DNA from 4 places in the Psychrobacillus sp. Z16_25 genome. Region 1 is predicted to be linked to each of the others. Evidence: riboswitches for the same ligand, from Rfam matches in the RefSeq annotation. Region 1 holds a riboswitch; each other region holds the start of a gene.
The links. Region 1 has a riboswitch for S-adenosylmethionine ahead of AC1VU3_RS10220 (methionine ABC transporter ATP-binding protein). Riboswitches for the same ligand answer to the same signal wherever they lie in the genome.
Positions count from the first base shown of each region.

Region 2: linked by a shared signal. The riboswitch ahead of metK (methionine adenosyltransferase) and the one ahead of AC1VU3_RS10220 (methionine ABC transporter ATP-binding protein) in region 1 are both predicted to bind S-adenosylmethionine.
Region 3: linked by a shared signal. The riboswitch ahead of AC1VU3_RS05555 (methionine ABC transporter ATP-binding protein) and the one ahead of AC1VU3_RS10220 (methionine ABC transporter ATP-binding protein) in region 1 are both predicted to bind S-adenosylmethionine.
Region 4: linked by a shared signal. The riboswitch ahead of AC1VU3_RS11555 (O-acetylhomoserine aminocarboxypropyltransferase/cysteine synthase family protein) and the one ahead of AC1VU3_RS10220 (methionine ABC transporter ATP-binding protein) in region 1 are both predicted to bind S-adenosylmethionine.

Region 1 covers NZ_JBXEOV010000008.1:57,676-65,428, forward strand. Annotated here, with positions in the region: gene AC1VU3_RS10210 (MetQ/NlpA family ABC transporter substrate-binding protein) at 1-126, opposite strand, end outside; gene AC1VU3_RS10215 (methionine ABC transporter permease) at 140-808, opposite strand; gene AC1VU3_RS10220 (methionine ABC transporter ATP-binding protein) at 801-1,826, opposite strand; SAM riboswitch class I at 1,913-2,018, opposite strand; gene AC1VU3_RS10225 (thioredoxin family protein) at 2,067-2,378, opposite strand; gene AC1VU3_RS10230 (toprim domain-containing protein) at 2,391-2,741, opposite strand; gene gcvH (glycine cleavage system protein GcvH) at 2,819-3,199, opposite strand; gene AC1VU3_RS10240 (arsenate reductase family protein) at 3,273-3,635, opposite strand; gene AC1VU3_RS10245 (acyl-CoA dehydrogenase family protein) at 4,404-6,185, opposite strand; gene AC1VU3_RS10250 (acetyl-CoA C-acetyltransferase) at 6,382-7,557, opposite strand; gene AC1VU3_RS10255 (3-hydroxyacyl-CoA dehydrogenase NAD-binding domain-containing protein) at 7,582-7,753, opposite strand, start outside.
Region 2 covers NZ_JBXEOV010000015.1:55,066-62,818, reverse strand. Annotated here, with positions in the region: gene yidD (membrane protein insertion efficiency factor YidD) at 1-172, opposite strand, end outside; gene AC1VU3_RS14085 (hypothetical protein) at 174-302, opposite strand; gene AC1VU3_RS14080 (Dps family protein) at 405-854, shown strand; gene AC1VU3_RS14075 (putative motility protein) at 901-1,080, shown strand; gene AC1VU3_RS14070 (CPBP family intramembrane glutamic endopeptidase) at 1,266-1,913, shown strand; gene AC1VU3_RS14065 (NUDIX domain-containing protein) at 1,910-2,383, shown strand; gene AC1VU3_RS14060 (alpha/beta hydrolase family protein) at 2,361-3,149, shown strand; gene AC1VU3_RS14055 (hypothetical protein) at 3,151-3,591, shown strand; gene pckA (phosphoenolpyruvate carboxykinase (ATP)) at 3,775-5,361, opposite strand; SAM riboswitch class I at 5,551-5,664, shown strand; gene metK (methionine adenosyltransferase) at 5,857-7,056, shown strand; gene AC1VU3_RS14040 (gamma carbonic anhydrase) at 7,220-7,729, opposite strand.
Region 3 covers NZ_JBXEOV010000003.1:207,175-214,927, reverse strand. Annotated here, with positions in the region: gene AC1VU3_RS05570 (M20 family metallopeptidase) at 1-832, opposite strand, end outside; gene AC1VU3_RS05565 (MetQ/NlpA family ABC transporter substrate-binding protein) at 972-1,823, opposite strand; gene AC1VU3_RS05560 (methionine ABC transporter permease) at 1,836-2,498, opposite strand; gene AC1VU3_RS05555 (methionine ABC transporter ATP-binding protein) at 2,488-3,513, opposite strand; SAM riboswitch class I at 3,728-3,831, opposite strand; gene AC1VU3_RS05550 (AzlD domain-containing protein) at 3,949-4,260, opposite strand; gene AC1VU3_RS05545 (AzlC family ABC transporter permease) at 4,262-4,963, opposite strand; gene AC1VU3_RS05540 (TVP38/TMEM64 family protein) at 5,073-5,714, shown strand; gene lepB (signal peptidase I) at 5,707-6,246, shown strand; gene addB (helicase-exonuclease AddAB subunit AddB) at 6,327-7,753, shown strand, end outside.
Region 4 covers NZ_JBXEOV010000010.1:33,458-41,210, forward strand. Annotated here, with positions in the region: gene AC1VU3_RS11550 (homoserine dehydrogenase) at 1-440, opposite strand, end outside; gene AC1VU3_RS11555 (O-acetylhomoserine aminocarboxypropyltransferase/cysteine synthase family protein) at 565-1,857, opposite strand; SAM riboswitch class I at 1,972-2,083, opposite strand; gene AC1VU3_RS11560 (glycerol-3-phosphate acyltransferase) at 2,224-2,871, shown strand; gene AC1VU3_RS11565 (YdcF family protein) at 2,881-3,468, shown strand; gene AC1VU3_RS11570 (DinB family protein) at 4,078-4,548, opposite strand; gene AC1VU3_RS11575 (class I SAM-dependent methyltransferase) at 4,545-5,291, opposite strand; gene AC1VU3_RS11580 (hypothetical protein) at 5,416-5,940, opposite strand; gene AC1VU3_RS11585 (HAD family hydrolase) at 6,019-6,648, opposite strand; gene AC1VU3_RS11590 (DUF6176 family protein) at 6,694-7,038, opposite strand; gene AC1VU3_RS11595 (DUF2087 domain-containing protein) at 7,095-7,753, opposite strand, start outside.

The DNA of each region.
Region 1 (7,753 bases):
CTCTAAGATAATTGCATGCGGTACGTTAGAAGCTCCTACCACTAACTTGTTGCTGTCATCGTCTCCACAAGCTGCTAATCCCACTGTACTTGCTGTTAAGAATAACCCTGCTAATAACTTTTTCATTTGACTATCTCCCTTATCGTTTATCGATTTTTGCAGTTATTGTATCTCCAGCCCACTGGATAATAAATACCAATATTAGAATAAGAATGGTTGCTACGAAGGTTACATCATCTTTACTTCTTTGAAAACCATCTTGGAAAGCAAGCGTTCCGAGTCCGCCCGCTCCGATAATTCCAGCCATAGCAGTGTATCCAACTAACGCCACCGCTGTAACTGTAATCCCAGATACTAAAGCCGGCATGGATTCCGGTAGAAGCACCTTCCAGATAATTGTGGAAGTTTTTGCTCCCATTGCCTTGGCAGCTTCTAGCACGCCTTTATCGATTTCCCTTAATGCAATTAATACTAGTCTCGCATAGAAGGGTGCTGCACCAATCACCAATGCAGGAAATGCTGCATTTGGTCCTCTCATCGTACCGATTAAAAACGTTGTGAACGGGATTAACAGGATTATTAGAATTATAAATGGTATGGATCGGAATATATTTACCACCGCTCCAGTTAGCCAGTTAGCTAGCTTGTTTGCCCATGCTTGATGGGGGCTTGTTAAAAACAAGAGAAGTCCTAAGGCTAATCCTAAGATAGCCGTAAGCAGAGTAGAAACTCCTGTCATATATACTGTTTCCCATGTTGCTTCCCACATTTTAGGCCAATCCACATTCGGAAGTAATGTTTCAAGCATGAGGAATCACCTCCGTATGAATCTTTTGAGCATGGATAAAGTCAATCGCTTGCTTAATAGCCTTTTCTTTTCCTTCTAGGTGAAGAATCAGCGTACCAAAGGCCCCTCCTTGTGTATGAGAGATATTGCCTTGAACAATATTGACCTCTAAATCCATTTGCTTAATTAATCTAGATAGAATTGGTTGCTCCGTTTGTTCTCCTACAAAAACAAGCTTTACCAACTTACCATTTGGATAGAGCTCCCTTAGATTGCGAATAGTTTGAGTAGGCTGATTGGAGTCAGATATCTGTGAGACAAATCGTTTTGTAATAGGTGCCTGTGGCTTTTGGAAAACCTGCAGGACATCTCCTAGCTCTACAATTTTTCCTTTTTCCATAACCGCAACTCGATTACAGATTTTTTGGATAACCTGCATTTCGTGAGTAATTAACACAATAGTAAGCCCGAGCTTTTCATTAATATCTACTAGTAAATCTAAAATAGAGTCTGTTGTTTCTGGGTCAAGCGCAGAAGTAGCTTCGTCACATAGCAATACCTCTGGACCATTGGCAAGAGCCCTCGCTATCCCAACGCGCTGTTTCTGGCCTCCTGAAAGCTGTGAAGGGTAAGAATCTCCTCTTCCCTCTAACCCAACTAATTCTAGAAGCTCCTTGACACGTGCTGCTCGCTTTTCTTTAGATACCCCTGCAATTTCTAGTGGGAATTCAATATTCTCTGCAACCGTTCTAGACCAAAGAAGGTTGAAATGCTGGAAGATCATGCTTACCTTTTGTCTGAAGTGTCTGAGCTTATCCTCACTGATTGCTGTTATTTCTTGATTGTTTACGATAATTTGCCCTTCTGATGGTTTTTCTAGACCATTCAACAAACGAATCATTGTACTTTTTCCCGCACCACTGTACCCTATTATCCCGAAAATCTCTCCAGATTTAATTTCAAGATTTACATTATCTACTGCCACGATTTCTCCGTTTTTTGTAGCAAACTTTTTCGAGACTCCCTTTAAACTTATCATGTAAACCTGTCCGCCTTTCTATCAAAAAAACCCTTCTGCAAAAGAGCAGAAGGGGTGTAGGTAACAATAAATACCATTCATCCATTCTCTCATTTTTCAAAGCTTCTGCTTTGTGTGATTTGGCACCATTTCATTTTCATGACGGTTGCCGAGGCTTCATCGGGCACTTCCCTCTGCCTCTCTTAATAAGAGTTAGTTTTATTTAATTCACATATAGTATACTGCATATTATCATTATTATTAATCTACGTCAATACTTTTAATAGTTTCTATTAAATAGGGAACAGATTGAAAAGCATAAATTTTTCGAACAACCGCTCCATCTTTCGTGATTAAAAGACAAGGAACGCTTTCAATTTGATAGTCTTTGGCCACTTCTTGGATAAAATTAATGTTAGCCTGGCCTATAGGAACATCCACAAGTTCTTGGACAACCTCCATCATTTTATGGGCCACCTGGCAGGTTCCGCACATGGGTGTATATAAATAAAACAAGGTCATGTTTGATTGGTTTTTGTTCGCTTCCCATTCCTTGCGTGTCCATTCATTCATAAAGGCATCTTCCTATACTAAGAATTCTTTTTTCACCTTTATATTAACACGTTTCAAAATAGATGCCAAAACCTTCATCGGTGTATTTGCCACTTCTCCATACATTGGGTTTGTATAGAGATGTATAGCCTCGGGATATTCTTTTCTTACGATTGATCTAATTTGTTCTCCAGACTTATCGGCATCCAGAAATGCATAAATCGGAAGTCCATCATAAGGACTAAGAAGCTCCTCTAATTTCACATTGGATATCGTACCGTTTGTACATATAATTTCGGTTGGTTCATCTAGAAGTGTTAAAAGCTGAAGCTTATCTGACCTTCCTTCAACAAGAATAACTTGGTTACTAAAAATAGTAGTCATAGCTGCTTCTCTCCTTACTTCTTCCCTTTACCTTTATTATATGAAAAAAGCACCGATATTAACCGGCGCTTTGATTATTACTCTGCTATTAGTTCATCGTATTTTTCAGGGCTAAGTAAACTCTCAACTTCTTCCAAATCTGCTGGCTCGATTACAATCATCCATGCATTTTCGTAAGGTGATTCGTTTACAAATTCGGGGCTATCCTCTAACTCAGTATTAACCTCAACCACTTTTCCACTGATAGGTGCATATAACTCAGAAACCGTTTTTACAGATTCTACGCTTCCGAAAGGATCTCCAGCTTTGATTTCGTCGCCAACCTGTGGAAGCTCAACGAAAACGATATCTCCAAGCTCGGATTGTGCAAAATGAGTAATTCCGATTTTAGCTTTTCCATCCTCTACTTTTACCCATTCATGATCCGCTGAGTACTTTAAATCTTTAGGTGTGCTCATTTATATACCCCTCTCCAAAAATTATACATTCTACTATTATATTCACATACTTTTATAGTAAAAACAAGGTGATTTACTTGTTTTTCCACGTTTTCTCAAACTCGTCTTCCTTGAAACCGAGCGTTACATTTTTCCCGTCATACACAAGCGGACGTTTAATGAGCATGCCATCTGATGCAAGCAATGTAAGCTGTTCATCCTTAGACATATTCGGAAGCTTGTCCTTCAGCTGAAGCTCTCTATATTTCATTCCACTTGTATTAAAAAATTTCTTTAATTCTATGTTACTTTTATCTACGATTTCTTCTAATAAATCCTTTGAAGGCGGATTGTCGACAATATGGTGATTCTCAAAATCAACATTATTATCTTTTAACCATTTACTCGCTTTGTTGCATGTACTGCACTTTGGGTAACCGTAGTATTGTATCTTCATTTGATCTCACCCTTTTTCTTTTTATCATACTCATTCTCTCCTTCTTGAGCAAGCCATATAACGGTAGATGAGTAAATTACGGGGAGAATGGCCGGTTTTCTAATGGTGGATTAGTTTGGCAAGTTTCTACCATTACTTGCGGTTCGCCTGCGGTTACTTGCGATGCTGTGTATGTTACTTGCGCAGGCTCATTGGTTACTTGCGGTTATGGGGCTGTTTCTGGCGGTAGTGTCTGATTTACTTGCGGTTGTCAATCAAATCAGCCGATTTTTACTACTTTTTTGAATATGCGCTTATACCATCCAAATCGCACCATATAGTCACCGATTTACTTACAACCCGTTCTTCATTTCCCAATATTCTACCATTACTTACGGTTCGCCTGCTGTTACTTGCGAGCCTGTGATTGTTACTTGCACAGGCTTATCGGTTACTTACGGTTATGGATCTGTTACTTGCGTCAGTGCTTGATTTACTTGGGTTGTCAGGGTCATCACTATAAATTGTGGGTGACATATAAGAAAAAGTTGATTGAAGTGTCGGCTGGCGACTCCTAGGGGATAAGCGCGTGCGGAAAATCCAATTGTTTCGGAAGCATCCGAAACAAGATGGAAAACTAAGAACGGCACATCGTGTGCCAACGTTTTCCTGAACAACATCCTGTTGTCCCGAAGCCGCGCCCCCAGGAAAGCGTCCAGCCAGAACGGAAATCAACCGCTTTATGTAAAAAGAAGGTCTCCATTGAGAGACCTTCCTGATAACTAATGATTAAACAACGAATTTTTCTGCTTCTATTAGCTTCACGGAAGCTTGGCGCTTTTTCTCGATTACGTTGTAAGGAGTGTAGCGTGTTAGCTTGCGAAGTGCAGAAAGCATCATACGCAGGTTGTCACCTTCAACAGAAGCGATCAGTGTTTCTTTTGCAGCTTTTTCGATTTCATCAAATGCTTCTTGGCAGAAGATTTCTGTGTAAAGTAGCTTTTGAGAAGCTTTTTCTGCTCCACTGCGGTTGATTGCTTTTTCTGTACGAAGCACTGCTGACTCCATTGCAAATACGTTGTTTGCGATGTTTGCAATGTTTACTAGGACTTCTTGTTCTGCTTCTAATTTAGCGCCAAAGCGTTGTGCAGCCATACCAGCAGCTAATAGACCGATTTTCTTCGCGTTTGCAACTAATACTTTTTCTTGTGCTAGTGGCTCGTCGCTAATTTCTTCCGGCATCATCATCAGAAGCTCTTCTTGAAGACCTTGTGCTTTTTGAAGTAATGGAAGCTCGCCCTTCATCGCTTTCTTCAAGAATGTACCTGGAACGATTAAACGGTTGATCTCGTTCGTACCTTCGAAGATACGGTTGATACGAGAATCACGGTAAATGCGCTCTACCTCATACTCTTGCATGAAGCCATATCCACCATGTAACTGAACCGCTTCGTCTGCAATATAATCTAGAACCTCAGAACCTACTACTTTGTTGATAGAGCACTCAATTGCATATTCAGCAATTGCAGCAGCAATTTTGCTTCCGTCTTTTTGCTCTTCTTCACTTAATTGACTCATACGGTCCTCAAAGTAACCAACTGTACGGTAGATCAAGCTTTCTGTTGCATATAGCTTAGAAGCCATCGTAGCTAATTTTTGCTTAGTTAAGTTGAAGGAAGAGATTGGCGTCTTAAATTGTTGACGTTGGTTAGAATAAGAAATCGCTAATTCTAACGCACGCTTAGATCCACCAATTGTTCCTACACCTAATTTGTAACGTCCGATGTTTAGAATGTTGAAAGCGATAATATGACCGCGTCCAATTTCACCTAATAGGTTTTCTACTGGTACTTCTGCATCTTCAAGAATTAATGTACGAGTAGAAGAGGATTTAATCCCCATTTTCTTTTCTTCTGCACCAACAGATACACCTGGGAAGTTTCTTTCTACGATAAATGCAGTGAATTTGTCTCCATCTACTTTCGCATATACAACAAATACATCAGCAAAACCTGCGTTTGTGATCCATTGCTTTTCTCCGTTAAGGATGTAGTGAGTACCTGCCTCATTTAATTTCGCAGTTGTTTTCGCACCTAGTGCATCCGAACCTGAACCTGGCTCTGTTAATGCATAAGCAGAGATTTTAGCTCCGGAAGCGGAGTTTGGTAAGTATTTTTTCTTTTGATCTTCGTTACCGAAAAGTACGATTGGTAGTGTACCGATTCCTACGTGAGCACCGTGAGTAATAGAGAAGCCACCAGCTACAGACATTTTTTCTGCAATTAAAGCAGAAGAAATTTTGTCTAGGCCAAGCCCATCATATGCTTCAGGAATATCCGCCGCAAGAAGACCAAGGTCTCCAGCAGATTTTAATAGACGTACAGAGTGTTCAAATTCATGGTGCTCTAAGTTTTCCACTACAGGAAGCACTTCATTTGCAACGAATTCCTCTGTTGTTTTTGCAATCATCTTTTGTTCTTCTGTAAAATCCTCTGGTGTGAATACACGTTCTGCTTCAATATCTTCTATTAAGAAGCTTCCACCCTTTACTACGTCTTGAACTTGTGTCATTTTCTCTTCCTCCTATTGTATAAAAAGATTTTTGATGATAATTGTCCAGCTCCAGCGCCTTGCCCCTCGAGGGCCAACAGGATGTTGGTCAGGAAAACGTTGTCACACGATGTGACGTTCTTAGTTTTCCTTCCATCCTCACCAATCCCCATTTGCTTGTCGGGGCAGACATAGGCGCTTGCGCTTTTCTTCTTAATTAAAGAAGCTCAAATACTCCTGCTGCGCCCATTCCGCCGCCGATACACATTGTAACGACACCGAATTGCTTCCCTTGGCGCTTCAATTCACTCATCATTTTTAGCGTTAGAATTGTTCCTGTTGCCCCTAGTGGATGACCTAAAGCGATTGCTCCGCCGTTTACATTCACCTTATCTATATCGATTCCTAAATGACGAACTACTTGGATAGATTGGGAAGCGAATGCTTCGTTTATTTCCCAAATATCGATATCCTCAATCGATAATCCAGCAAGCTTCAATGCCTTTGGTACGGCTACAATCGGTCCGATTCCCATCACATCTGGTGCAACTCCACCAGTAGCAAAGGAACGGAACTTAGCGATTGGCTTTAGGCCTTGCGCTTCTGCTACTTCACGGTCCATAACTAGCACCGCTCCGGCACCGTCAGACGTTTGAGAGGCATTACCTGCTGTTACCGATCCACGGACGTTAAATGCAGGACGTAGCTTCGCTAATGTTTCTAAGGACGTTCCTGGACGTACACCCTCATCCATCTCGAACATCACTTTTTTCGTTTGCTGTTTGTTATTTGCATCTACAAAATGCTTGATTACTTCTACAGGCACGATTTCATCCTTGAATTTGCCAGATGCGATTGCCGCAGCTGCAAGCTCATGGGAGCGAACCGCAAATGCGTCTTGGTCCTCACGGCTTACGTTATACTTATTTGCCACTTGCTCAGCAGTGTGGCCCATTCCCATATAGTATTGAGGAGCTGTTTCTGCTAGCTTCGGATTTGGACGAATGGTATTCCCCATCATAGGTACCATACTCATTGACTCAACCCCGCCTGCAATAATCGCTTCTGCTGCTCCAAGCATGATACGCTCAGAAGCATATGCGATGGATTGTAAGCCAGAGGAGCAGAAACGGTTTACTGTAATTGCTGATGTTGTATCCGGAAGACCAGCTAGCGCGCCGATATTACGAGCTACGTTCATCCCTTGCTCCGCCTCAGGCATTGCACATCCTAAAATCAAGTCATCTATTGGGCCGTCATAACCGCCCGCTCTATTTAATGTTTCCTTTATTACTAACGCTCCAAAATCATCTGGTCGTACAGTTGCCAAGGATCCTTTTTTCGCTTTTCCAACCGGTGTTCTAGCACCTGCTACGATAACTGCCTCACGCATGAGTTCTCCTCCTTCTCCTTCACGCTAGTTGCGTAATGGTTTTCCTTTTACTAACATGTGCTGCATTCTTGCTTGTGATTTTGGATCCGCCACCAGACTTAAGAATGCTTCGCGCTCTAAGTTTAATAAGTATTGCTCATCTACTAGCGTGCCGTATGGTACCTCTCCACCAGCGATTACATATGCTAGCTTCTTT
Region 2 (7,753 bases), on a different contig from region 1:
GACATTTTGATATTCTCTTGGCAGTTAAAAATGCTCCCTTTATTGCTCCATGCTTTTCAACAGCCTCCACTCCATAATGGGAGCAGGTTGGGTAAAAACGACAGCTAGGAGGAGTTAAGGGGGAAATGAACTTTTGATAAAACCGAATGATCAATAAGAGAATTGTTTTCATCTTATCTTTTCACTTCCTTTGGTTTTGGATCAATTGCAGAAGCAGATCGATCCTTTACAGCAAGCTTATATAAAAAAGCAAAGCCAAAAATACTCATCAGTATAGCCGCTCCAAGTATCCAAAATACCATATTATATCACTCCATTAGTAGGCTCTTTATGTTTATTGTAAGAAAGTAAGAGGTATAAGAAAAGAGAAACAACTTATTTATCCAAAGGAGAGTGACAATATTATGTCAACAGCATTAAATAAAGAACTAAACAAACTAGTAGCTACATGGTCCGTTTTCTATACGAAATTACATAACTACCATTGGTACGTGAAGGGACCTTCTTTTTTTACTTTACATCAAAAGTTTGAGGAGCTATACAATGAGGCTACTTTAAATATGGATGAGATTGCAGAAAGATTGTTAACATTAGGTGGAAGTCCTACTGCAACTCTAAAAGAGCATTTAGAGCTTTCGGCCGTCAAGGAGGCAACAAATAAAGAGTCAGCCGATGAAATGGTGGAGTCGGTGGTCAAAGACTTCGAGATTATCATGAAATCCTTGAAAAAAGGGATGGAAGAAGCAGCGAAGGATGAGGACGATATGACGGAGGACTTGCTAAATGCCATCTATCAAAAAACGGAAAAGCACCAATGGATGTTGAATGCTTTTCTCGGTGATACAAATAAATAATCCACTTATTTAGCCGATACTAAGCTTGTACAAGGAGGTAAGGCAGATGAATATTAGCTCCATTATGTCTTCACAGCTTGCACAGCTTCAACATACTGTTCAATTAAGTGTATTGCAAAGTTCACTTAATATGCAGGCTGTCACAGCTGTTCAATTAATAGAAGACATGCCGCAATCAGTTGCGCAGCACCCGTACAAGGGTACTTCTGTAGATGTACAAGCCTAATTGAAAAGCATGCTCAGGGTTCTCCTGGTGCATGTTTTTTAATACCTACGCCATACTATGGAGAAAGTCTTATAATGGTTTAAACTAGTCTCTAAGGAATAGCAGAAAATTAATTCTGGAGAACAACTAATAGAATTTGGGACTTAGCATGAGGCTAAGTCTCTTTTTACAAGGAGAACGTGAAGATGAAGCTATTATGGTTGTTGATTGGTCCTACCCTGCTTCTAGTAGTTGGGTTAATAGTCTTACAGAACATTGTGATCACCTTTCTCTTATTTTATGGCTGGCTATTTTTGGTGCCATACTTTCATAAGAAAAGCTGGAAATACCATGGGATGAAGCCAATTCAAGCTTTGATAGGGATTGGCACTGGACTTATTTGTATGCTTCTGATTGTAGGTTTATCCATCCTTTTTGAAGAGCAGATTTTTGATTTGGCGCATTTGCATGAACAATTGCAGGTATGGGACTTTACGGGCCGAAAGGTGTTTATTTTTATCTTAGTATTGATATTTATTAATCCGTTCTTAGAGGAATGGTATTGGAGAAACTTCATCTATGGCAGGCTTATTGAAAAAATGAGTGCATTCTCCACTATTTTGATTACGTCCTTCTTCTATGCCCTTTATCATTTATTTCTCGTGATTACTCTTTTTGCCTTCCCGTATTCTATTATTGCTTTTATAGGTGTACTATTAGCAGGTTTGTTATGGGGTGGTATAAGATATTATTGTCAAAGCATTTATCCAACAATTATTAGCCATTGCTTAGCGGATATTGGCATAATTGTCGTATATGTATTAGTTGTTTTAGGAGGTGTAGCTAGTTCATGATATCGTTTCATGATTTACATAATAACAGGGTGGAATTAAGCTTTAAGCCTAACCAATTTGATGTGGTGGCAAAGCATGTATTAGTGTTAGCCAAATATAAGAGGAAATGGCTAATGACGAAGCATCCAAAAAGGGGAATAGAGTTTCCAGGTGGAAAAGTAGAGGAAGGAGAGACGCTAGAGGAGGCTGCTATTAGAGAGGCATTAGAAGAAACTGGTGTACAGCTGGATGAATTGGAATGGTTAGCTGAATATAAAGTATTGGATAATCCGCCATTCTGTAAAGCAGTGTATGTTGGCAAGGTCAAGGAGATATTAGAGGGCCCCACTACACATGAAACAGATGGGATTATTTGGCTCTCCGAAGACGAATGGGATAATAATGGTGAGCTAAGCTTTCATATGAAGGATACAGGAATGCAAAACATATTAAAGAAGGTGAAAGCATATGAAACCAAGTGGAACGATTGAGCGACAAAGGGCTTATCCTTCCCCTAATCCGAACGTTCGATTAACCGAAATCACCTATTGGTCTAATGGTCTTCGAGTAAAGGGAATGCTTGCTCAACCTATCAAAGAAGGGGATTATGAAGGCCTGCTTTATTGCAGGGGAGGGATGCAGAGTCTGGGAATGGTTCGTCCAGCAAGGATTGCCCAATTTGCATCGCAGGGGCTCATAGTCTTTGCTCCCTATTATCGTGGAAATAGAGGGGGCGAAGGACGAGATGAGTTTGGCGGCGAGGATAGATGGGATGTAATGTATGGGATCGATATATTGAAGAAATTTTGTGCAAAGGAAAAGATTCACCTATTTGCCTTCTCCAGAGGAGGAATCATGGCCTTGTGGGCCGCTATTCTTCGAAAGGATATTGCTTCTTTGGTTACATGGTCTGGCGTTTCGGATATTTTTCTTACTTACAAGGAACGTATTGATATGAGAAGAATGATGAAAAGAGTGATAGGTGGAACTCCTAACAATATGCCAGAGGAATATATGGCTAGAAACCCTCTGCCTCATCTGGAGGACATCGAAGCCCCTGTGTTAATCATTCATGGAGAAAGTGATCAAAATGTCTCATTCGGTCAAGCAAAGGTTTTGGAAGCTGCCTTACTTGGGTATAACAAAGTGGTAGAAACTTGGTACTATCCAGATTTCACGCATTATTTTCCAAGCAAGGCAAATCGGCAGGTAGTAAAAGATGTGTGTCTCTGGATCAAAAACCAGAGAGGAAGATAAAATGGGACAGATTAGAGTCACAGTAGAGTCAATGAGTATAGAGGGGAAGGAAATGTATCCCGTTGATACAAGCTTTTGGGAGGATTTATGGGATCATTTCACAAATGATTTAGAAGAGGTAGTAATTCATTGTCTGAATGAAGAAATGGAACCGTGTGAAGAAATAAACCAAATTGCCTACCAAACGATGAACGCCTATATGCATAACGAGCTTACGGTTATGTTAAATGAAGAAAATCGTTTGTTCTTGCGTAACGGCTCTATTGACCCAGTAGTGGGCGGGTTAAAATGGAATCGAATGCTTTTCTATAAGGATGGAAAAGTCTATTTAGAGGTCAATCATTACGGCTCGGAGATAATATTTTACAACGTAGAAAAGAACATGGTAGAACAAGTTGAGTTTATCCTTCCTATCACGACGGAAGTTGACTATATCAGCTAAAGAGAACTGTCTTAAAGGTCATAATAGATGGCTTTTAGGACAGTTTTTTTGCATTGTTTTATTATATTGGAACCTACACAAGAACTAAAACAGAAATAATTATTTGGAAAAAGAAAAAGACTGAAGGAGAACGATGTTACTCGTCTCACTTCAGTCCTATTTATCCCGCATTAAGGGACTTTATTATGCGATTGGTCCGCCCTTTAAAGAAATGACCTCTGATACTGTACCAAATTTTTTAAAGTTGTCACGGAATGCTTGAGCGAGCTCTGCTGCTTTCTTATCGTAAGCTGCTTGATCCTCCCATGCATTACGTGGAACTAGCACTTCAGTTGGAACTCCTTCTACTTGAGTTGGAATTGCCAATCCGAAAACATCATCTTGAACAGTTTCTACGTCATTTAATTTTCCTTCAATTGCAGCACGCACCATTGTACGTGTGTATGATAGCTTCATACGGCTTCCTACGCCGTATTCTCCACCAGTCCAGCCGGTATTTACTAGGAAAACCTGTGCTCCATGCTCATCAATTTTCTTTCCAAGCATTTCAGCATATACAGTAGCATGCAATGGTAAGAAAGGTGAGCCGAAGCAAGTAGAGAATGCAGGCTGTGGAGAAGTGATTCCTCGTTCTGTACCAGCAAGTTTAGAAGTAAAGCCGCTTAAGAAGTGATACATTGCTTGTTCTTTCGTTAATTTACTGATTGGAGGTAACACTCCGAATGCATCAGCCGTTAAGAAAATAATTGTATTTGGATGACCCGCAACAGAAGGGTCTACTATATTATCAATATATTGAATAGGGTATGCTGCTCTCGTATTCTCAGTAAGTGAGTTATCTGCGTAATCAGCTACACGCGTATTCGCATCAACTACTACATTCTCTAAAACAGTACCAAATTTAATAGCATCATAGATTTGTGGCTCATTTTCACGAGTTAAATCGATACATTTTGCATAGCAGCCACCTTCGATGTTGAATACACCTTTATCAGACCAACCATGTTCATCATCACCGATTAATTTACGTCCAGCATCAGCTGATAACGTTGTTTTTCCTGTACCAGATAAACCGAAGAATAGGGTAACATCTCCTTGTTCACCAACATTTGCTGAACAATGCATTGGTAAAATGTTTTCTTCCGGCAATAAATAGTTCATAATAGAGAATATAGATTTTTTAATTTCACCAGCGTATTCTGTACCGCCGATCAGAACTACTCTCTTTTCCATGGAAACAATGATAAAAGTTTCGGAGTTCGTTCCATCTAAAGCTGGGTCAGCCTTAAAGTTAGGCGCGCTGATTACAGTAAAATCAGCTTTATGTGTAGAAAGCTCTTCGGAAGTAGGGCGGATGAATAACTGATGAGCAAACAAATTATGCCAAGCAAATTCGTTTATGACTTGGATGCTCAAGCGCGATTCAGGATCTGCACCAGCGAATCCATTAAATACGAAAAGTTCTTCTTGTTCTTTTAAATATTTCACTACTTTTATATATAAAGCTTCAAATTTTTCTGCGGAAATCGGTTGGTTCACAGGACCCCAATCAATTTTTGCTCTAGAGATAGGTTCATCCACGATATATTTATCTTGCGGAGAGCGACCAGTATATTTTCCGGTTTCTGCTTTTACAGCCCCGGTGGAAGTAAGTACTGCTTCTCCTCGAGCTGTTGCTTTTTCAACAAGCTCTGGCACTGATAATTGAAGGCAAATATTATTCCCGGATAACAATTGGGTCAGTTCACTCATAGTATCAATTGAATTCATGTGATATTACCATCCTTTTTTATATTTTCCCTCTACAGGTGGAGGTGGTTATCTGATATGTGAATTAGTATAACACATTTGACTATATAATCTATACTAATTAGCATAAAATTTTTAAACTGTGAAATTTTGGACAAAAATTATTGACTTCTATTTTATGTTTACGTATGATGATAAATTGAACGGATACTCTTATTCCGAGTCGGTGGAGGGATGTCAGGCCCTGTGAAACCCGGCAACCTGTAATACTATTATTACAAAGGTGCCCAACCTGAGACAAGGTATAGCCTTGATTGATAAGAGTGAAAGGTGTTTATGATATGAATCCCTTTCCTCATTGTTTATTTGAACATGAGTGAAAGGTTTTTTTATTTACATCGCCCTAAATCCTTGTGTGCCAAGTCCGAAACGGCTTCAAGTTTAATATAGGCTTGACATGGGAATGAGTACCGTATCAATTCCTGAGAGAAATCTCGCAGGATATAGGAGGAAAGCATTTTGACACAACGTCGATTATTTACATCGGAATCAGTAACAGAAGGGCATCCAGATAAGATTTGTGATCAAATCTCTGATGCTATTCTAGATGCAATTTTAGCAGAGGACCCTAATGCTCGTGTAGCTTGTGAAACTACCGTGACAACAGGACTTGTTTTAGTTGCAGGTGAAATTACCACATCTACGTACGTAGATATCCCTAAAGTAGTACGCACAACTATCAAAGAAATTGGATACACAAGAGCTAAATATGGTTTTGACTCTGAAACCTCTGCAGTGTTAACTGCGATTGATGAGCAATCTCCAGATATTGCTGCTGGTGTAGACCGAGCACTTGAGGCAAGAGAAGGCTCAATGTCTGATTCAGATATTGATGCGATTGGAGCAGGTGACCAAGGTCTTATGTTCGGTTATGCTTGTAACGAGACACCGGAGCTTATGCCATTACCAATCAGCTTAGCTCACAAGCTATCTCGACGATTAGCGGATGTTCGTAAAGATGAAACGTTACCTTATTTACGTCCAGACGGAAAAACACAAGTAACAGTAGAATACGATGAAAATAACAATCCAGTACACATAGATACAATTGTTATTTCTACACAGCACCATCCAGAAGTGACGTTGGAGCAAATCCAACAAGACCTGAAGGAGGTTGTAATCAAACCAATCGTCCCTGCTGAATTAATAAGCGATAAAACAAAGTACTTTATTAACCCGACTGGTCGATTTGTAATCGGTGGTCCTCAAGGGGATGCAGGATTAACAGGACGTAAAATTATTGTAGACACTTATGGTGGTTATGCACGTCATGGCGGTGGAGCATTCTCAGGTAAGGATCCAACAAAAGTAGACCGTTCTGCTGCTTATGCTGCACGCTACGTGGCAAAAAATATAGTTGCCGCTGGACTTGCAGATCGCTGTGAAGTTCAATTGGCTTATGCTATTGGTGTAGCTCAGCCAGTATCTATCTCTGTAGATACATTTGGTACTGGTAAGATAATGGAAGCAGAGCTAGTAACATACATCCGTGAATTATTTGATCTTCGCCCAGCTGGTATTATTAAAATGCTTGATTTACGTCGCCCAATCTATAAGCCTACAGCAGCTTATGGACACTTTGGCCGTACAGACATCGATGCTCCTTGGGAGAAAACAGATAAAGCAGATGAGCTAAAGCAAAAGGCAGGAATTTAAAGAGAAAGAGACTTTCGTAACAGAAAGTCTCTTTTTTATTTAAGGAAAACTCATCATAATAGACAAAATGATAAATGTATATTTTTAGATTAGATATAGTGTATATACGTAAAGAATGCCTGTCCAATTACCACGCCATGTTTTCGCCTCTCTTATAGAAAGCTTATAAGAGTGATTTATAATATTTTCCTTTTTCTACGTATTCATTTATGATTCGATCCATATCTTTTTTGTCCTCATCATTTAATTCTCTTACGACTCTTGCTGGGTTACCTAAAGCTAATGTATTTGGCGGTATTTTCTTGCCTGGAGGAACTAAACTTCCCGCGCCAATAAAAGCACCTTCTCCAATTTCAGCTCGGTCAAGAATGATAGAGCCCATTCCTATTAAAGCTCTTTTTCGAATAGTACACCCATGTAATGTCGCCTGATGGCCGATGGTCGCTTCATCTTCAATAACTAAAGGATTATTTGGGCTTTGATGGAGACAGCTCAAATCTTGGATACTCACTCGGCTACCAATAATTGTTGGAGCGACATCTCCACGAATTACTGAACCAAACCAAATAGAAGTGTCAGGACCTATCGTCACATCCCCTGTAATCGTTACATAATCAGCGATATAGGCGCTCTGGTCTATTTTTGGTTCCTTACCTTTAAATGGATAAATCATTTTTTACTCGCTCCTTTGTATTTT
Region 3 (7,753 bases), on a different contig from region 1:
CGCGAACACTAGAGCCTGTGGCAAGTGCAGCTCCATTAGCTATAGCTCGCACTTTTTCAGAAACCTCTACTGTGCGCTTCCAAGTTTCTGCACGAATGTAGAAGCGGGCAGACGCATATTCCGGAATAATATTTGGTGCGTCTCCACCGTGTGTAATGATTCCGTGGATTCTTACGTCTGAAGGAAGCTGCTGGCGTAATGCATTGATCCCATTAAATAATTGAATGACTGCGTCTAGTGCATTGATTCCTTTATCAGGTGATCCAGAAGCGTGAGCTGCTTTTCCGTAGAAATGAAAATCTAGAGGATCTACTGCTAGTGATTCTCCTGTTAGGGAAGTTTTTGCAGAAGGGTGAATCATGATAGCGACATCTACTCCTTCTAAAAGACCATGCTTTACAAAGCTACCCTTTGCACTTCCGTTAGGACCGCCTTCTTCAGCGGGAGTCCCTAATACAAGTACACGCCCACCAGTAGAAGGTAAAACCTCAGCTAATGCGATTCCCGCTGCTACGCTTGTTGTTCCAATAATATTATGACCGCATGCATGGCCGATGCCTGGAAGAGCATCATACTCTGCTAAGAATGCTACTGTAGGACCTTCTTTTCCAGAATCCTTTACAGCATAGAAGGATGTTTCATGACCAGCTACTGCAGTAGTTACCTCAAAGCCTGCCTTTGTTAAAATCTCTACATGCTTTGCGCTTGCGAAAAATTCTTGATTGCCGATTTCAGGTTTTGCATGGATCTCTTGACTCGTTTGAATATACAGGTCTTTATTTTCCTCGATAGATTTTGCGATTAACTCTGTTGCTTCAATAACTGTACTCATGTAGTTTCCTCCTTTAATTTGTTGGGCTATATGATAAGTTGATTTCGTGCTGGCTAGACGCTTTACTTGGGAACCAAGCAAAGGCTAGCCAACACTCTAATCAATTGGTTCTAAAAGGTCCCTGCCTACTTAAAATTCTTTATTTTGCTAAATCATTAAACGTATTTTCTAATTCTTCCTTCGTTAAAATTACTAATGACGAACCGCCTTTTGTATCCTCTTCTACTGCCTGTTTAATGTCTTCCTCTTGGTATAGCTCGACGATACGTTGGTATACCTCATTATCTTTGTCTTCAGCTCGAGCAGCTATGATGTTCACGTAAGGGTAGATAGATTCACTTTCGCCAGCCTCTTTGTAAATTGGATCCTCACCAGGAGAGAAACCTGCTTGACCAGCGACACCGTTATTGATAACAGAGGCAGTAACGTCTGGTAAAACTCGTGGTGTTTGCTGAGCTGTCATTGGGATGATTTCTAAGTTTAATGGGTTATCGATAATCTTAGATGGATCTCCGTAAAGTCCAAAATCGTCTGCTAATGTTATCAAACCAGCCGTCTCTAATAATCGAAGTGCACGAGCTTGGTTAGATGGGTCGTCAGGGATTGCAATCTTGTCTTTTGCTTTGATTTCACTAACGTCCGTAATTTTTTCTGAATAAAGTCCAAGCGGTGCAAACATAGTAGAACCAATTGGAGCTAAGTCATTGCCACTTTCCTTTACGTAAGAAGCTAGGAAGGAAATATGCTGGAATGCGTTTAAATCAATGTCTCCTTCAGCAAGTGCGTTGTTAGGAAGGGTATAGTCTGAGAATTCCTTTAGCTCAATTTCAATTCCTTCTTTTGCTGCTTTCTCTTGAAGGATTGGCCATTGGACACCGTCAGAACCGTTTACCCCAATGATGACCTTCTTTTCGGAAGCTGATGAGCTGCTACAAGCGGATAAAACAAGTGCTGTAATTACTGCAAATAGTAGTAAGCTAATTTTTTTCATGTCAATCTCTCCTTATCGTCTTAAGAATTTTTTCGATAATGTATTTCCAATCCATTGGGCAAATTGCACAAGTATAATTAAAATCAGTACAGTGACGATCATGACACTTCCGTCAAATCGTTGATAGCCATAGGTCATTGCCACGTGTCCAAGTCCACCTGCGCCAACTGTTCCTGCTACTGCGGAGAAGTCGATTAAGCTGACGGTAGTGAATGTAAGACCTAGAATCAGTGGACCTAGTGCCTCTGGAATTAGCACAGTAAAGATAATACGTAGTGGGCTTGCTCCCATTGCCTGAGCTGCTTCAATTACACCGGGATCGATACTTACTAAATTGTTCTCCACGACCCTAGCTATGGAAAAGCTGGCTACAATGGTCATCGGGAAGATGGCACCTGCTATTCCGATCGTTGAACCGACTACTAATCTAGTAAGCTGCGAAATGGCAACTAAGAAAATAATGAACGGGATCGGTCGAATGATATTTATCAATAAATTTAGTAATTGAAACAAAAACTTATTTTCTAAAATATTTTTCTCACGAGTTACAAAAAGTAGTAGACCAATACTGATTCCTAGAATAGAGGAAAAAATCAGTGTCACAATGACCATGATGATCGTTTCGCCAGTCGATTCTAAAATCGTTGGCCAAAATGTCGTCCAATCAACCTTCATTTGGTGTCACCTCCTGAAGTTCTACAATGGTTGTTAATTCATGAATGGCATCCTTTATTCCCTGCGGGTCTCCTTCAAAGGAAATGAGTAGATTTCCGAATAGCTTTTCCTGCAGCTCTCGAATAGAGCCGTAGACGATGTTAAAGTGTACGCGGTGTTTTTGCGTAACCTGGGAAAGGATGGACTGGTTTGTAACATCCCCTTTAAAGATGACCTGATATAATTTTTTCCCACCGTTCTCTCGCCACTCCTGTAACACAGTAGGGGAGGGGAGATCCTGCTGGACGGATTGGATAAACCGTTTGGTGGTCGAGTGCTGAGGGTTTGTGAATACATCGAAAACGTCCCCTGTTTCAATCACCTCGCCGTCTTCCATGACAGCCACCCTATTACAGATAGATTGAATAACATGCATTTCATGAGTGATCAGCAAAATAGTAATCCCAAATTCCTTGTTCACTTTTTTTAGTAGCCTTAGAATATCAGCCGTAGTTTCTGGGTCTAGTGCAGAGGTTGCCTCGTCACAAATCAGAATATCGGGAGAAGTTGCAAGTGCACGAGCGATTCCTACACGCTGCTTTTGACCACCTGATAGCTGGCTTGGAAAATCCTTTGCCTTGCTTGTTAGCCCGACAAAGCTCAGCAGTTCCTCTACTCGTTTGTCTATTTCTTGTTTTTTTAGACCGGCAAGCTTTAGTGGATATGCTACATTTCCAGCTACAGTACGAGAATGGAAGAGGTTGAAGTTTTGAAAAATCATCCCGATGTTTCTTCTTCTCGTTCTTAAATCCTTAGAGGAAAGGCTGTTCACGTCTGTGTTTTGAATAAAAACGGAACCCTCTGTAGGACGCTCTAGCATATTCACTAAGCGAAGCAGCGTGCTTTTTCCTGCACCGCTGAATCCGATAATACCGAAAATATCTTCTTTCTCAATGGAAAGAGAGACATTCTTTACAGCGTGCACCTTTCGTTTTCCAAGAAGAAAGGTCTTTGAAACATTTTTGAATTCAATCATGGGATCCCTCCTAGAATCATACTTCTTCAAACAACGTAGCCATCTTACTTTCCAGGAAAGAGACTTGATTAGAAATGTGCTAAATGCCTTATTATAATTGGGCAAGACCTCGATGGGGTCTGGCACGGAGTAGGAAGTTAAACAAAAAGAGCTCTCTTTTCTTATCAAATAGACAAGAAAAAGAGAGCTCTTCAAAAGATTTGAAAAACCATCTCTCTCATCTCTCAAGCTAAGCTTGCAGGAATTGGCACAGTGTTCAAATTTGAACCTGTTGCCGAAACGTCATTGGGCCTGTCCCTCGGTTTCTCTGGATAAGAAAGTGATGCGCTATGTAATTGTTGTAAGAATTGATTATAACTTTAAACGCTTTAGTCAAACTAGTCAAGTTATTTTTACTATTAATTTTATTTTGAATATTAATATCGTTTTGATGTACTATAAAAAAATAAGGCTATAAATTGCTAAAACACCAATAGTTCCTAGTACAACAGTCATGGCATTAGAAAAAATAAAAGCCAAAGAAAAAGCTACTATTGCGCCTATTAATCCAAATAAGTAATTTCCTTCTTGGATATAAAGAATGGCTGGAAAGATTAATGCCCCTAACACGGCATAGGGGATATTTGCTAACACGCCAGACACGATAGGAGGTAGTTCCCTGCCTTCTAAAAATGTCAAAGGGAACGCACGTGGGATATATGTAACAATGGCCATGCCAAGGATGGTCCACCAATACCAATCACCCATATTAAGACTCTCCTTTCACGATGGGTCTTGCTTTTTTGGAATAAATCAGTTCAATTAGGATAGAAGCTGCCAGCGTAGCGATTAAAATGGACCAGCCTGTAGATAAGAGTTGTGTCCAATAAAAAAAGCCGTTGATACTTGCGGCAGTTAAAGCTAGCATGACCACCTTTCTATTGCCTTTCATGGAGGGCACTAGAAGTCCGATAAACATGGCATAGAGTGCAACGGACATCGCAGCTTGAAAAAATAACGGCAGATTGGCTCCAATGACATGTCCAACTGCAGTAAAAACCACCCAGCTGCTGTATGCGATGAGGATCACTCCAAAGGCGAAGGAGGTTGTGAGCTTTTCTTCTTTACGGGTTGCCAGAACGGAAAAAGCTTCATCCGTGATTCCAAAAGCATATATTCCTTTTATCCATCTTTTTTCCCGATGCATCTTTTCACTCAGTGATGCCGTCATAAGGAAATGACGTATATTGACGACAAATGTATTTAAAACGATTAAAATAGGGTCAACACCTTTCGTCAAAAGCGTCAAAGACATATATTGGGCAGCTCCGGCATAAACGAGTATACTCATTGCAGTGGCTTGCCAGATAGTTAAGCCAGCCGTTTTTGCAAGAAGTCCAAATGTAAGGGCAATCGGAAAATAGCCAATAGCGATATTTACCCCGGCCCTTAAGCCTTTTGAAAAAGTCACAAATTTCTCACCACCTTCATGATAATGAAGAAATTATACTATAAGAAAGTCGTTTTATGTATACACTAAAAGGGAAAGATTAATTACATAGGAATGCGGAGGGAAAAGTATGCCTGATTGGTTTTCTATAGAAAATTTTACACATTTAGCACAGGACTATCGAGCATTAGGGCCGATAATTGGTATTTTACTTCCTTTCTTGGAAGCGTTTCTTCCATTCTTGCCACTCGTTGTTTTTATCGTGGCAAACGTAACAGCATATGGTCTGTTTTTTGGGTTTTTACTAACTTGGGTGGGCTCTGTTGCAGGATCTTATGCCGTCTTTTTGGTCATTCGTAAATATGGACGAGCTAGAGTTTTAAATTTTATTACAAGACATGAACGAATCCAGAAATTAATACTATGGGTAGAGAGAAACGGATTTGGACCGCTGTTCTTATTTATCTGTTTTCCGTTTACCCCTTCTGCGCTAGTGAACATAGTCGCAGGTTTATCAAATATGAAGAAGCATACATACTTTTGGACATTGACGCTGGGTAAACTAATTATGATATTTGTGGTTAGCTTTATCGGTTCGGATATTAAGGCTTTAATCACTCAGCCAATAAGAACAGCAATCGTTATTGTCCTCATTGCGATTCTTTGGTATGTAGGAAAGAGAGTGGAGAAGAGGTTAGACAAAAAGGTAGAGGCAGATTTTCGAAACATAAGACTAGAGAGAAGCCGAAAAAGAGGAGAGAATCTTGAATAAAGAAGTAAAGGAATGGCTATTAGCGATAGTCATTGGTTTAATCCTGGTGTTTGGATTTAAGGCGTTGATTGCGACGAATTATCATATTATTGGCGAATCCATGATGCCCACTCTTTCTGATAAGGACCGAGTGATTGTCAGCAAGCTATCTAGCCTAGAAAGGATGGATATCGTGATATTCCGCTCAGGGGAGGAGGACTTTGTAAAGAGGGTGATAGGGCTTCCAGGTGATACCATTCACTATGAGAATGACCAGCTTTTTATAAACGGTAAGTACATAGAAGAGCCCTTTCTACAGTCCCATCTTGCATATAAGCAGCCAGAGATGAAATTTACAGAGGATTTTGAGCTTCTTGAGCTGACAGGCAGTAAACGAGTTCCGAAAAATAAAGTATTCGTTCTTGGAGATAATCGATTGTCGAGCCTTGACAGTAGGCATTTTTCGTTTGTTGAAAAAGAGGATATTGTAGGTGTCGTAAAAGCAAGATATTGGCCAATATCCGATATGACCATCTATTTACATTCTGAATAATTTCCCTCTACACTCTATGTTTTGTACAATAGAGAGAGGGAAGTTATTCGGATTTTTTTTATGGAAAGGAGCTGCTTGGTTTGACATTTCGATTGGTGAGTGGACGATCAGGATCAGGAAAAACGAGATTCATGCAAACGGAAATAATGAGCACCATCCAGGAAGCTCCGTTTGGTGATCCAATTTTTTATATAGTGCCAGACCAAATGTCGTTTTCTAGTGAATATGACTTGGCTGCCCGTAGCGGCTTGCCGGGGATTATCCGTGCGCAGGTCACTACCTTTAAACGATTAGCCTGGCGAGTTCTTCAGGAGACAGGCGGGATCGCAAAAGAGGAGATTAGTGGATTCGGCTACCGCATGCTTATTAGAAGCTTGTTGGAGGAGCATAAAGATCAATTTACGTTATTCCATCGTGCTTCGACAAAGCGAGGCTTTACGGATCAAATCGAAGTATTATTAAAGGAATTCAGCAGATACTGTCTGGATTATTCTACTATGTCTAATGCCTTTCAAAGTCTCGAGGCTATGAACGCTCCTCAGACGCTACTAGATAAATCCTCCGATTTAATGTTAATGCTTGAGCTAATGGAGCAAAAATTAGGAGCAGGCTATATTGATGGAGAAGGGTATTTAACACTTCTCGCAAATAATATACAAGATTCTAGTTTGCTAGAGACTGCGGAAATTTATATAGACGGCTTTACCTCGTTTACGACAAGAGAGCTGGAAATTATCAATGCATTGATGAAAAAGGTAAAACGTCTTTCCGTCGCCTTGCCTTTTGAAACGCTTTCGGACGCATTAGACGAGCAATCACTTTTCTTCCAGCCTGCTAATACAGCAGCAAGACTTTTAGAGATGGCACAGGTTGATCAAGTGAAAGTGGAGGAAGCAGTCCACTTCTCAGAGTCTCGTCGTTTTGCAGTACCAGAGCTAGCTCATCTAGAGGCTAACTTTAATACAATCCCTGCTCCTACTATCGAGACAGAGGGCTATATACGCATTACAGAAGCAATGAATAAACGAGCAGAGGTTCACGCAGTAGCGAGACAGATTCGAGAGCTGATGCAGGACAAACAGTTTCGATACAAGGATATGGCGATTCTACATCGAGATGCGGAAAATTATGAGAGCTTAATAGAAACAACCTTCTCTCAATACGAGATTCCATATTTTATTAGTCAAAAGAAATCGATGCTTCATCATCCGCTCATTGAGCTAAGTAGAACAGTGTTTGAAATTATTCGGTCCGAGTGGAAGTACGAGCCTATTTTCCGTGCAATCAAAACGGACCTTTTCTTCCCAATCGAATCAGCTAAAACAAGATGGCGAGAAAGGGCGGATCGCCTAGAGAATTTTGTGCTTTCCTTTGGGATATATGGAGACCGCTGGTTTGATGAAAAACGGTGGATTTATAAGAAATATAAGGGCTTGGAGTTCTACTCGAAAATTCAAACAGATGAAGAAAAGCTTATTCAGGCCGAAATACATGCTGCGAGAGATAT
Region 4 (7,753 bases), on a different contig from region 1:
ACCTGTAGTAAGTTTTTTAGTGTCTTAATAATCGGTACTCCTCCAGCTGTAGTAGCCTCAAAACCAACGTACACTCCTCTAGATTTTGCTCTCTCCTGCAGTGGGATGCTGTATTTTGAAAACATTACTTTATTTGCAGTAATAACATGACATCCTTTGTCAATCGCCCTGCATAGATAGCTATATGCTGGCTCTTCATTCACGATGGCCTCAAATACCACTTGAAGTCCCGGTATATTCTCAATATCCTCAAAATCATCCGTGACTAAAACACCTGGTGTCTCAGGTCTTTCCTTCCCTAGATCTCTAATCAGAATTGCACTAATTTCAATGTCTAATCCCAATGACTTTTTTAAGTCTTCTCGTTTTTCATTCACAATGTGATATATACCTTGACCTACTGTCCCAAAGCCTAAGATTGCCGCTTTAATTTTCGCCATGATGTTTCCTCCTCAGAACCCGTACAACCTGAGCCAAATCGTACTGAAGTAAATTTTCCAATCTTTCAACGATTGATTATTTTACTTATTGTAGACCATTTTAACCCAAATCACAACAAAAATTCTATCTAGAGAGGACATTTGTTTTTTCTAGAAGAACTCTACCAAGCGCCTCCTTTAAATCTTCGACTGATTCTAAGCCCACTGATAAGCGAATTAAATCCTCGGTTACACCTGTCTTTACTAAATCCTTTGGAGTCAGCTGCTGATGGGTAGTGGATGCTGGGTGTATAATCAGCGATTTTGCATCTCCTACGTTTGCAACATGAGACCAAATTTCAATATTGTCGATGATTTTTCGACCCGCTTCTTTTCCACCCTTTACTCCAAAGGTTAGAATGGAGCCATATCCTGATGTTAAGTATTTTTTTGCAAGCTCATGAGTCGGGTGACTTTCAAGCCCTAAATAGTTGACCCATGTCACTCCTTCATGCTGTTGTAAGTATTCAGCTATCTCCTGTGCATTTTCATTATGCTTCGGCACCCTTAAATGAAGTGTCTCCAATCCTTGTAAGAAGGAAAAGGCAGCCTCCGGGCTAAGAGAGGGACCAAAATCTCTTAACAGCTGTACTCTCAGCTTAATAGCAAACGCTACATCTGGTACATCAATGCCGTAACGTAATCCATGATAGGTTACATCTGGCTCCGTGAAGCCTGGGAACTTATCAGAGTTCCAGTTAAAATTACCACCGTCTACTACGACTCCACCGATTGTTGTTCCATGACCTCCAATCCACTTTGTTGCAGAGTGAATCACCACGTGAGCTCCATGCTCAATTGGATTGCAGCCATAAGGTGTCGCGAATGTATTATCCACCAGTAATGGAACTCCCACCTCATTTGCAATGCTTGCCACTTTCTCTACGTCCAACACATTGAGACTTGGATTACCGATTATTTCAGCAAAGAATCCCTTTGTTTTGTCCGTAGCTGCTTCTCGGAAGCTTTCTGGATTGGTTGAATCAACAAATTTTACGGTAATGCCGTACCTTGGGAGTGTATGGGCAAATAAATTAAATGTTCCTCCATACAAATTCTCAGCTGCAATTATTTCATCGCCTGCTCCTGCAATATTTAAGATAGAAAAAGCAATAGCCGCCATCCCAGAGGAAAGTGCGACAGCCGCTGTTCCTCCTTCTAATGCTGCAATACGTTGTTCAAACACATCAACTGTTGGGTTCGTAATACGGGAGTAAATGTTACCAGTTTCCTTTAAAGCAAATAAGTTTTGTGCATGCTCCGTGTCTTTAAATACATAGGAAGTCGTTTTGTGAATGGGTACCGCTCGTGAGCCAGTGACAGGGTCCGGTTGTTGTCCACCGTGCAGAAGTAATGTTTCTTTGTGAAGATTAGTCATTTGAATTCCTCCAATTTAGTAGTTTAGATGGAATGCTGGAGGCCTCGAGAGGATATTGAACAAGAAAACCCCTCTTCTAGTAATGAGAAGAGGGGACTGTTTGACTTGTTCCTCCTCTTATCTTCCAAATCCAACTAAATGGATTTGTAGGATGTAGCACCTTCCAGTAAAAACTGGGGTTGCTGGACTTCGTAGGGCCTATTCCCTCGGTCTCTCTTGATAAGAGTATTTGGTTTGTATTTCCATCTTGTTACACAGTTTAGCTCCTCTTCTTTTATTCGTCAAGGAAAATAGTTAAAATTCTGAAACTTTTTCATTCTTACACTCGTTTAATAAAAGGAATACCTTGGAAAGGGGGAACGTAAAATGAGTATTTGGGTATATGGAGTTGCAACTCTTTTCATCGGATATCTTCTTGGGTCAATTCATGGTTCGAAACTAGCACAATTTTTTAGTGGTGTGAATATTAAAAAGGAAGGCCTAAATAATTCTGGTGCATCTAACGCAACCATTGTACTTGGCTGGAAATATGGCATTCTTGTTGGGGTAATCGATATATTAAAAGGCGCCGTTATGATCATCGGCGTTCGATTGTTTGCTCAATATACAGAGATTTTTTCTCCTGCACAGTTAGATTTTTTACTCTATTTAGCTGGGGCTGCTGTAATCCTAGGACATAACTTTCCTATTTACACACGCTTTCAAGGAGGAAAAGGTACTGCTTCCATTATCGGAGTATTACTTGCATTGCATTGGCCGGTAGGGCTTGCCGCATTACTGCTACTTATAGCAATCACTATTATAACGGACTATTTATTAATCGGAGTTTTTGCATTTTATATCGTTTTCGTAGCAGCATCTTTCTGGGTAGCAGACGGATTAGGTCCTGTCATAGTTGCCAGCTTTCTGTTCTTGATGGCCCTTCTACTTCATCGCGAGAATGTTCAGCGACTAATGAAAAAGGAAGAGCGAACACTTTCATCTGTTATTAAGAAGAAAAAGCCTTCAACCTAAGGAGCATACATGAAAAGAAAAATGAGGTGGATTGTGCTAGTACCCGTTTTTATCACCTTTTTTGTTGGAGGAGGATTATGGTTACTAACTGGCAAATGGCTAGAGGATGGACTTAAGCCAGCAGCAGATGGCACAAATGAATATGCAATCGTATTAGGAGCAAAAGTCAAAGAAGGAAATATCCCATCCTTGGCACTTCGCTATCGACTAGAAGCCGCTTTGGAATATGCCCAATCATATCCACACATCAAACTAGTAGTCTCTGGCGGTCAGGGACCTGATGAGGATATAGAAGAAGCAGTTGTAATGAAAGAATACTTGGTCGAACACGGGATTGAAGAGGAAAGAATCATTCTGGAAAATAAATCTACCTCTACTTATGAAAATCTACTATTCTCTCAGGAGATTCTGCCTGATGACGTGGAAGCTGTCACTATCATCACTAGTGATTTCCACTTGCAACGGTCCAAGATAATTGCCGAGGGGCTTGGTTGGGATGCAGACGTAGTTCCTGCCGAGACACCACCAGTAACCGAGGCAAAGCTGAGACTAAGGGAACGTGTAGCATTACTAAGGACATTTATCACTGGACAATGAAACTCTGCCTATGTGGACGGCAGAGTTTTTTAATTGGAGTAAGGGGTGGGGCAGCTAGGATTATTGATTTTCCGCTTCCTACTGGTGGATCGATTTCCACCTCCTACTGGGCCACCCTTTACTCTCATTTAGGCGATGGTTACTCTCAGTCGGTGATACTTTATTCTCGGTTGGCTTCCCGTTACTCTCGCTGGGAGGCTATTTACTCTCATTCGGCCAATTTACTCTCGTTCGGGGTTACTTTACTCTCGAATAAAGAGAATTTACTCTCACTCGATTCCCACCTCCCTGGGTTGGCCGTTACTCTCGCTCGGAGGCTATTTACTCTCACTCAATTTCCCACCTCTTACTGGGTCAGCCGTTACTCTCAGTTAGGCGGTGGTTAATCTCATTCGGTGACACTTTATTCTCGGATGGCTTCCCGTTACTCTCGCTCGGAAGCTATTTACTCTCATTCAGCTGATTTACTCTCGTTCGGAGGCTATTTATTCTCGGATAGAGCAATTTTACTCTCACTCGATTTCCAATTCTTACTGCTCTAGACGTTACTCCCTGTTCCATCTCCGCCTTACTAATTAGAATATTCTACTACTTAGAAGACCAATTCCCCTATTCAAACAACGATACCTTTATCTCTTTACCCATTCCGTATACTAGCTGTGCATGAAGCTGGCCTCTATGGTGATAGACATGAGCTACAATTTCTAGCAGCCATTCAAATTTTGTGTAGGTCGCTCCCCAATAGGAGGTTACCTGCTCCTCCAACTGATTTTCAGAATACGCTTTATAGGTTGCAGATAGATACGCAAAGTTTTCTAGTGCCTCCCTTTTTAAATCCTCTATACTTTCGAATTTTACGGAGGAATAGAATTCATTCATCTCTTCCTGCCCATAGCCAGTTGCGATAAGGAGATCCGCCTTGCAAATCGTTACCAGATGGTCAAGCTGCTCCTGAATCGATCGCATTTCAGAAGATGGTCTTACCGACAACTCTTCTTCTGTTAGCTGTTCCATGATAACTAAGACACTATCTAACGCAATTTTTATTTGATTCAAAGCACTGTCACAATAATGATTCATACATTTTTACGCGCCTTTATAATAAAGGTCGGCGGAAGAAATTCCGCTTTTTGATTGGAATACCATTTAGTTGGTGGAGTCTCTCCCTCCGGCATAACAATGTCATCGACTACTTTTTCGATTGAAAATCCACATTCTATGAGCGTATTAATATATGTACTTAACTTCCGATGGAATGTGATTACCTCGCTATGCCACGCCTCGTTATATTCCGGTCCTTCTTGATTGTATGACTTCTGGAAATAAAATCTCTCTTCTCCATAAGTTATCCGATCATGTAAAGGATGTTCCCAGCTAAAAATGAAAACCCCGCCTGGCTTTAGATAACTTGCAACGTTGGATAGAGTTTTCTTTAAATCCACAGTCCAGCCTAGAGCATAGATTGAGTAGACAACATCAAAATATCCTGCTGGAAGTCCCGGATTCTCCTCCATCGGTGATTCAAACAATGACACTTTTACCGATTGTTCTCCCAGTACATTCGTGGCAGTCTCTATCTGTTTGGTTGACATATCAAGTCCCCACAGCTCACTTGCGCCATTCCTACTCATATACTGCAGTGAATGTCCGCTGCCACAGCCTATGTCTAACACATTTCTTCCCTGCAAATCACCGAACAGCTGAAGTATATCCTCTGATGGTGCATATGGACCATAATCTGGTAGTGCCGTTCTACCAAAGAAGCGTTCCGCCGATTTTTCCCAGCCCGCTTTATTTATTGCTAACATATCATTCATTTTCATTCCTCCCCGCCATCTCATTCTATTAGAGGAGCTAATATTCCTTCTTGACGGTTAATGATATAACAAAGACTTCTCATCCATAAAAAAAGAGAGGACATAATTTGGCTCTCTCTTGGGATGAAGCTTATTCATAGTAGGTTTCTAGATAGGACACCATTTCAACTGAAGATAAAGAGGAATTACCATTGCTAACGGCATGTGCAAACAACAACGTTCGGTCATTTACAGGGATGAATTTGACTGTTAAATCATATTCCGCAGGACTTTCCACATCAAAGGGATGATCCACATAATAGGCAACCATCATATGGGACTCTATATCTATTGTTTCCTCTGTAGTTCTGGCAAACCCCACTGTCACTAGCTGCTCGTCAGCTGGTTTATTAGCGATCGATCTTAGCTTACTACTCCACAATCCCCATTTATTTTCCACAGAAACGATTAGACCTATTTTTTCTGGATTAGCCAGTAGAAAGACAGAAGCTGATTCTTCATCATACAGTGGATATTCTTCTTTTATCACGATATCTTCTTTGGAGAAATCTTCACTTTTTAAGATATATGTCTCACTAGCATATCTATAATATAGAAGGCTTGACATAAGAATGATAGCGGTTAATATACCTATTACAAAATAAGACCTTTTCAAAACATCCCCCCTCCAGACAAAACGAAACTTCCAAGTATCACCTAATCTCATTCTATAAGAACTGCTTTGAATCCTTCTTTACGAATCGAGTCGTGACTCTTTTAATAGGGTAATCAAATCTAGTTTGCCTCTATCTAAGTGAATCGTCCGAATGCCTAGTCTCTCAGCACCAAGTATATTTTCCAGCTTATCATCAATGAAAACACATTCCTCTGCCAAAGCATTCGCTTGATCAAGTGCTATGCGAAATATTTCCTCTCCCGGCTTCTCTGCCTCTACAAAAGCTGAAAGATTAATAGGATCAAAATACTTGCGGTTCCCCAATCGGTCAAATACCCAATCCATACTTGGCATTGCATTTGAAATAATAGCTAGATTGTAATGCTTGCTTAATTCCTCTAAAACTCCTATTACTTCTGGATATAGCTCACATTGGGCAGCATAATGAGTGCAATTAAATAACTCTTGGGCAAGCACTAGTTCACCAAGCTCCTCAGCTATCGTTGCATAATATTCTTTATAATAAGCTTCTTCTGTATCCCAACTTGTAATAAAAGGTAGTTTAACTTGTTTTGCCTTTCTGAGAGCAACGTCAATGCGAGATAGAGGATAGCCTCTTTCCATTAATAGGGATCTTACTCGATCATCGCCTTTTACAGGGGTATCGAATAAGACACCACCAGCATCAAAAAATATCACTTTTATCATACGGTTCACCACCCCATCCTATAAAAAGCCTCTTCATACTAATAGTTATTTCATAGACTCTCGTACTTTTTCAGGAATCATTACTACTTCTGTTTGTAAATGAACCGGTTTGTATGTTTTATCGATACACTCTTCCCAATATTCAAGGTGCTTTTTATCAATCCAGTGTTCTGATTCCTCCACCTCGATTCCGTCGGTCCCTTGAACAGAGTACCAATATAGATACTCTTCTCCGTTTAAGATTTCTCGAAAAATCGTCTCGACATACATTTTCTCGCCTTCGAGTGTCATCAGAACATCTTCCATATTTTCGTTTAAGTAGCCTAACCACTCATTTACTTTTTCTGTTTTACCTGGTTTCACTCTAAATCTCGTACACTCTATATTCATTCTCATTCATCCCCTTACACTTTCATTCGTTAATATTCTTACACCATCTCTTTTTATCAGCTCTTCACCCAGTAGACGCTCCCATCGTCCTTTCGATCTAAAAATCCATACTGGATAAGGTAGCGGCGTAATGTTACATAGTCATCATAGATGCTTTTTAATACCTCATTGACTTCTTTTTCTGTGTAACTTTTTCCTTCTTCGAACCGTTTAATAATTACTCGCAGGACACCAAGCTTCTGCTTTTCCTTTTTCGGAAATTTGACCAGCATCCCTTCAACACCTTGAGGAAATAGCTTTTTCTCAAGCACTTGCTGCTCTTCCTGCGTCATATTGTATCGGTCATCCACCATCGTTGCATTCTTATGCGGAGCAAGAAATGCTGGGGCATGTTGATCCTTTTCCTTTAACAGCTCCATCAAGGTCAAAAATATTTTCGCTTGTCGCTCTTTTTCCTTTAATACAAAACGATGATTACGTATAGTAGAAGCGCTACCAATTTGGAGCTCCTGCTGAATCTCTTTGTCACTTTTCCCTTCATAAAAGAGAGCTAGCAGGCTATTTTGATGATCTGTTAAACCAGTAACCTTCTTATTCAATCCAATTAAATATTGAAAAACAGAGCCGTGCTTTTCCTCAATATGAAGCTTTGTATAGCGCTCCGCCTCGTATAACACTTCTTCCTTGTGATAAATAATTCCCTTTTCAATTTTTT